2 linked regions of the Streptomyces collinus genome follow. The protein of the gene in region 2 interacts with the protein of the main gene of each other region in a pairwise test. Links are inferred from orthologs where the notes say so. Each region holds a gene or a part of one and is shown on either strand. Other genes may lie near its edges. The genes, in order: lpdA and pcrA.

Evidence for each region.
Region 1: the proteins of pcrA (region 2) and lpdA interact in binary tests that used the Escherichia coli proteins (3 or more experiments, as listed by UniProt). The link is inferred for Streptomyces collinus from one-to-one orthologs.

Annotation. Positions count from the first base shown.
Region 1 is NZ_CP133771.1:2,425,970-2,429,114, reverse strand. What follows is about bases 313-3,145. They hold lpdA (dihydrolipoyl dehydrogenase), read right to left. Parts: upstream 2,507-3,145; coding sequence 1,118-2,506; downstream 313-1,117. Other genes in these bases: RFN52_RS10910 (leucyl aminopeptidase), read right to left, coding at 2,790-3,145; sucB (2-oxoglutarate dehydrogenase, E2 component, dihydrolipoamide succinyltransferase), read right to left, coding at 313-1,054. Also shown: more of sucB, read right to left, coding at 1-312. UniProt on the Escherichia coli protein: Lipoamide dehydrogenase is a component of the glycine cleavage system as well as of the alpha-ketoacid dehydrogenase complexes.
Region 2 is NZ_CP133771.1:5,431,748-5,435,102, reverse strand. The notes cover bases 313-3,355. They hold pcrA (DNA helicase PcrA), read right to left. Parts: upstream 3,052-3,355; coding sequence 574-3,051; downstream 313-573. Other genes in these bases: RFN52_RS24855 (M23 family metallopeptidase), read left to right, coding at 313-525. Outside these bases: more of RFN52_RS24855, read left to right, coding at 1-312. UniProt on the Escherichia coli protein: A helicase with DNA-dependent ATPase activity. Unwinds DNA duplexes with 3'-5' polarity. Translocates on single-stranded DNA with 3'-5' polarity. Initiates unwinding more efficiently from a nicked substrate than double-stranded DNA.

The sequences.
Region 1 (3,145 bases), 3.0 Mb from region 2 along the record:
GGGCCTTCTTGGCGGCCGACGGGGCGGCAGCGGCGGGGGCCGGGGCGGCGGCGGCGGTCTTCGCGGCCTCGGCGGCGGCGACGACGTCCTGCTTGCGGATACGGCCGCCGACACCCGTGCCCTTGACGGACGACAGGTCGACGCCGTGCTCGGCGGCGAGCTTGCGCACCAGCGGGGTCACGTAGGCGCCGTCGTCGGCGGGCTGGGCGGCGGCCGGAGCGGCCGGAGCGGCCGGGGCCTGGGCCGGAGCCGGGGCGGGAGCAGGAGCGGCCGGGGCCGGCTCGGGAGCCGGGGTGACCTGCTGCTGCGGGGCCGGGGCCGACGGGGCCTGCGGGGCCGGGGCGGGCTGCGCCGGGGCCGGAGCCGGGGTGGGCTCGGGCTGGGCCGGGGCGGCCGGGGCCTCCTGCGCGGGGGCGGCGGCCGGAGCGGCACCCGCCTCGCCGATGACGGCGAGCTTGGCGCCGACCTCGGCGGTCTCGTCCTCGCCGACCACGATCTCCAGCAGCGTGCCGGAGGTGGGGGCGGGGATCTCGGTGTCGACCTTGTCCGTCGACACCTCAAGCAGCGGCTCGTCGGCCTCGACGGTGTCACCGACCGACTTCAGCCAGCGGGTGACGGTGCCCTCGGTGACGGACTCGCCGAGCGCGGGCAGGACGACGTCCGTGCCCTCGGCGGAGCCGCCGCCGGCGGCGGCGTCGGCGGAGGGAGCGGCCGCCGGGGCGGCCTGCTCGGTGGACGGGGCGGCCGCGGCCGGCTCGGGAGCCGGCTCGGCGACCTGCTCCGCGGCGGGCGCGGACTCGGCAGCGGGCGCGCCGCTGCCGTCGTCGATCAGGGCCAGCTCGGCGCCGACCTCGACCGTCTCGTCCTCGGCGACCTTGATGGAGGCCAGGACACCGGCGGCGGGCGAAGGAATCTCGGTGTCGACCTTGTCGGTCGACACCTCGAGCAGCGGCTCGTCGGCCTCGACGCGCTCGCCCTCGGCCTTCAGCCAGCGGGTGACAGTGCCCTCGGTGACGCTCTCGCCGAGCGCCGGAAGGGTTACGGAAACCGCCATGGTTTCGGTTGCTCCTTACGGAAAGTGCGGAAGTCTGTGTCGTCGCGTGTGTCGACCGAGGGGTCAGTCGTGCGCGTGGAGGGGCTTGCCGGCCAGGGCCAGGTGGGCCTCGCCGAGCGCCTCGCTCTGGGTCGGGTGGGCGTGGATGAGCTGCGCGACCTCGGCGGGCAGCGCCTCCCAGTTGTAGATCAGCTGGGCTTCGCCGACCTGCTCGCCCATGCGGTCGCCGACCATGTGGACGCCGACGACGGCACCGTCCTTGACCTGGACGAGCTTGATCTCGCCCGCGGTGTTCAGGATCTTGCTCCTGCCGTTGCCCGCGAGGTTGTACTTGAGAGCGACGACCTTGTCCGCGCCGTAGATCTCCTTGGCCTTGGCCTCGGTGATACCCACGGAGGCGACCTCCGGGTGGCAGTACGTCACCCGCGGGACACCGTCGTAGTCGATCGGAACGGTCTTCAGACCGGCCAGGCGCTCCGCCACCAGGATGCCCTCGGCGAAGCCGACGTGCGCGAGCTGGAGGGTCGGGACGAGGTCACCGACGGCGGAGATGGTCGGCACGTTCGTGCGCATGTACTCGTCGACCAGGACGTAGCCGCGGTCCATCGCGACGCCCTGCTCCTCGTAGCCCAGGCCCTGGGAGACCGGGCCGCGGCCGATGGCGACCAGCAGGACCTCGGCCTCGAACTCCTTGCCGTCGGCGAGGGTGACCTTGACGCCGTCCTGGGTGTACTCGGCCTTCTGGAAGAAGGTGCCCAGGTTGAACTTGATGCCGCGCTTGCGGAACGAGCGCTCCAGCAGCTTGGAGGAGTTCTCGTCCTCGACCGGGACGAGGTGCTTCAGGCCCTCGACGATCGTGACCTCGGTGCCGAAGGACTTCCACGCGGAGGCGAACTCGACGCCGATGACACCGCCGCCCAGGATGATCGCGGACTTGGGCACGCGGTCCAGGACGAGGGCGTGGTCGGAGGAGATGATCCGGTTGCCGTCGATGTCCAGGCCGGGCAGCGACTTCGGCACGGAGCCGGTCGCGAGCAGGACGTGGCGGCCCTCGACGCGGCGGCCGTTCACGTCGACGGACGTGGGGGAGGACAGACGGCCCTCACCCTCGATGTACGTCACCTTCCGGGAGGCGACGAGCCCCTGCAGGCCCTTGTACAGGCCCGCGATCACGCCGTCCTTGTACTTGTGGACCCCGGCGATGTCGATGCCCTCGAAGGAGGCCTTCACACCGAACTGCTCGCTCTCGCGGGCCTGGTCGGCGATCTCGCCCGCGTGCAGCAGGGCCTTGGTGGGGATGCATCCCCGGTGCAGGCAGGTGCCGCCGACCTTGTCCTTCTCGATCAGGGCGACGTCCAGGCCCAGCTGCGCCCCGCGCAGGGCCGCGGCGTAACCACCGCTGCCACCGCCGAGGATCACTAGGTCGAAAACGGTGCTGGCGTCGTTCGCCACGTCACGTCCTCCATGCATGTGCGCCGTGAGCCGGTCTTCAGTGACCGGCAGGCGGCTGGTGTCCGGCCGCTCGTTCTTCGGCCCTTCGGTGGGGCCCTGTCCTGCCGAGCCCCATCTTCGCACTTGTCGGCACACAAGGAGACGCCGGGCTGCGGTGTGAGACGCCCCACGTTCAGATGAGCCCCGCCGGGGAAACGCCCAAGGGGCGCGGGGAACTGCGCGAACAGCCCCCACGCCCCCGCACTCGCCACACGACGGACGAGACCGAGCTCTCAGGCGACGATCAGCCCAGATCGCCCGCAGCCGTCAGCTCCGCCAGCCGCACCAGCGTCCGCACGGCCGTCCCCGTACCGCCCTTCGGCGTGTACCCGAAGGGCCCGCCTTCGTTGAAGGCCGGCCCGGCGATGTCCAGGTGCGCCCAGGTGATGCCCTCGCCCACGAACTCGCGCAGGAAGAGACCGGCGACCAGGCCGCCGCCCATCCGCTCACCCATGTTCGCAATGTCGGCCGTGGGCGAGTCCATGCCCTTGCGCAGGTGCTCCGGCAGCGGCATCGGCCACGCCGGCTCCCCGACCTCCTCGGCGGCCTCGACCAGCGCCGCGCGGAACGCGTCGTCGTTGCCCATGATCCCGAACGTCC
Region 2 (3,355 bases):
TCCGCCGGCGCCGACGACTTCGCCGACCGGGCCAGCCGTACGCAGGAGCGCATCGACCTCAAGGCCCAGCAGGCGGCCGAGAAGAAGCGCGCGGCGGAGGAAGCGGCCCGCAAGGAGCGGCTGCGCCCCAAATTCGCCCTGCCGGTCGCGCGGCACGGACTCAGCGCCTACTACGGCCAGTCCGGCATCAACTGGATGTCTCTGCACACCGGCATCGACTTCCCCGTCTCGTACGGCACGACCGTGATGGCCGCGACCGACGGCACTGTGCGCACCCAGTGGAACAGCGCGTACGGCAACATGATGGTCGTGACCGCCAAGGACGGCACGGAGACGTGGTACTGCCACCTCTCCACCTACACGGTCCCCTCGGGTACGACCGTGAAGGCGGGCGATCCGATCGCCCGATCGGGCAACTCCGGCAACTCCACAGGCCCTCACTTGCACTTCGAGGTGCGCCCGGCCGGCGGCTCGGCGATCGACCCGCTCCCGTGGCTGCGCAGCCACGGCATCGACCCTTCGTAACGTCCCGCCTGCCCCGCCGGTCCGTCCGACGGGGCTCACCTCACAGGGCTACAGCTTCTCCACCGGCGCGTACCGCAGCAGCAGCCGCTTCGGCTTGGTGTCACCGAAGTCGATCGTCGCCTCGGCGTTGCCGCCCGTGCCCTTGACCCCGACGACGGTCCCGAGCCCGAACTGGTCGTGTGTGACGCGGTCCCCGACGGCCAGTGACACCACGGGCTTCTCCGAGGTGCGCCGCGTGGCGAACCCGGAGGCGCCCGACGCCGACGAGCGCGAGCGGGACGAGGACAGCGAGGCCGCCACCGCCGAGACCGGCCCGGAGGACGCGGGCGCGGTGGCTCCCGTCCGCTTCCACTCCATGTGGACCGGCGGGATCTCCTCCAGGAACCGGGAGGGCGGGTTGTACGACGGCTGGCCCCAGGCGCTGCGCAGGGTGGACCGCGTCAGATACAGCCGCTCCCGCGCGCGGGTGATGCCGACGTAGGCCAGGCGCCGCTCCTCCTCCAGTTCCTTGGTCTGCCCGAGGGCGCGCATGTGCGGGAAGACGCCGTCCTCCATGCCGGTGAGGAAGACGACGGGGAACTCCAGGCCCTTGGCGGTGTGCAGGGTCATCAGGGTGATGACGCCGTCGCCGTCCTCCTCGTCGGGGATCTGGTCGGAGTCGGCGACCAGCGCGACCTGCTCCAGGAAGTCCGACAGCGTGATCTGCTCGTCCTCGCCGCGCTCCTGCTCGAACTCCATGGCGACGGCGGCCAGTTCCTGGAGGTTCTCGATCCGGGTCTCGTCCTGCGGGTCGGTGGAGGCCTGCAGCTCGGCGAGGTATCCGGTGCGCTCCAGCACGGCTTCCAGAACCGTGGCCGGCCCGGCGCCGGACTCTACGACGGTGCGGAGGTCCTCCATCAGCGTGTTGAACCGCTTGACGGCGTTGGTGGAGCGCGCGGCCATGCCGTACGCCTCGTCGACGCGCTTGAGCGCCTGCGGGAAGCTGATCTTCTCCCGCTGGGACAGGGCGTCGATCATCGCCTCGGCGCGGTCGCCGATGCCCCGCTTGGGGACGTTGAGGATCCGGCGCAGCGGCACCGAGTCCTCGGGGTTGGCGAGCACGCGCAGGTAGGCCAGGACGTCCCGGACCTCCTTGCGCTCGTAGAAGCGGACGCCGCCGACGACCTTGTAGGGCAGGCCGACGCGGATGAAGATCTCTTCGAAGACACGGGACTGGGCGTTGGTGCGGTAGAAGACGGCGACGTCGCCGGCCTTCGCGTGCCCCGCGTCGGTGAGGCGGTCTATCTCCTCGGCGACGAACTGCGCCTCGTCGTGCTCGGTGTCGGCGACGTAGCCGGTGATCCGGGCGCCGGAGCCGGCGTTGGTCCACAGGTTCTTGGGGCGGCGGGACTCGTTGCGCTCGATGACCGCGTTGGCGGCGCTGAGGATCGTCTGTGTGGAGCGGTAGTTCTGCTCCAGCAGGATGGTCGTCGCGTCCGGGTAGTCCTCCTCGAACTGGAGGATGTTGCGGATCGTCGCGCCGCGGAAGGCGTAGATCGACTGGTCGGCGTCGCCCACGACGCACAGCTCGGCGGGCGGGACCTCGGCCTCGGGCGGTACGTCGACGGGGTGCTCGGAGGTGCCGACCAGCTCCCGGACGAGGGCGTACTGGGCGTGGTTGGTGTCCTGGTACTCGTCGACCAGCACGTGCCGGAAGCGGCGGCGGTAGTGCTCGGCGACGTCCGGGAAGGCGCGCAGGAGATTGACCGTCGTCATGATCAGGTCGTCGAAGTCGAGGGCGTTCGCCTCGCGCAGCCGCGACTGGTACATGGCGTAGGCCTGGGCGAGGGTCTTCTCGAAGCCGTCGGTGGCCTGGGCGGCGAAGTCCTCCTCGTCGATCAGCTCGTTCTTCAGGTTGCTGATCTTGGCGCTGAAGGACTTCGGCGGGAAGCGCTTGGGGTCGAGGTCGAGGTCACGGCAGACCAGGGCCATCAGGCGCTTGGAGTCGGCGGCGTCGTAGATCGAGAAGCTCGATGTGAAGCCGAGTTTCTTGCTCTCGCGGCGGAGGATGCGCACGCACGCACTGTGGAACGTCATGACCCACATGGCGTTGGCGCGCGGGCCGACGAGCTGCTCGACGCGCTCCTTCATCTCGCCCGCGGCCTTGTTGGTGAAGGTGATCGCGAGGATCTGGCCCGGGTGCACGCCGCGCTCGGCGAGCAGGTGGGCGATGCGGTGCGTGAGCACGCGGGTCTTGCCGGAGCCGGCACCGGCCACGATGAGCAGCGGGGAGCCGGAGTGGACGACGGCGGCGCGCTGGTTGTCGTTCAGCCCTTCCAGGAGCGCGGCGGTGTCCACGACCGGGCGGGGTGCGCCGTCCCGGTAGTAGGCGTCCCGGTCCGGGGGCGCGTCGAACTTCCCGCCGAACAGATCGTCCGGAATCGACTCCGGAACGTGATCGTCCTCGGGCGGCGGCGGGGGCTCGTCCGCGGGGCCCCGCTGGGCCTGGAGGTTCGCCAGGAAGCTGTCGTCAAAGAGGCTGCTCATCGCTCTCCGAGTCTAGGGCGCCCCACTGACAGCCCGCCGCCGCCCTGAGAACATCGCCGGGCGCCCGACCCCCCGGCGACCGGCCGGCGGCGCATTGTCGCCCTCCATGACCGCATGATCACGGCCTGCTACACCCCCCGCAATCATGGATGAAACGTGACCAAACCCCCTCGATCATTCACTCTCGGCAACGTTCATGACCGAGGTCACGAAAATGTATCGGGCATATCACCCATCAACCTTCACAGGGGCCACACGAGTTGGCTACCGTGCGACCAGGCCGCATGACCCCCACCGGCGAACG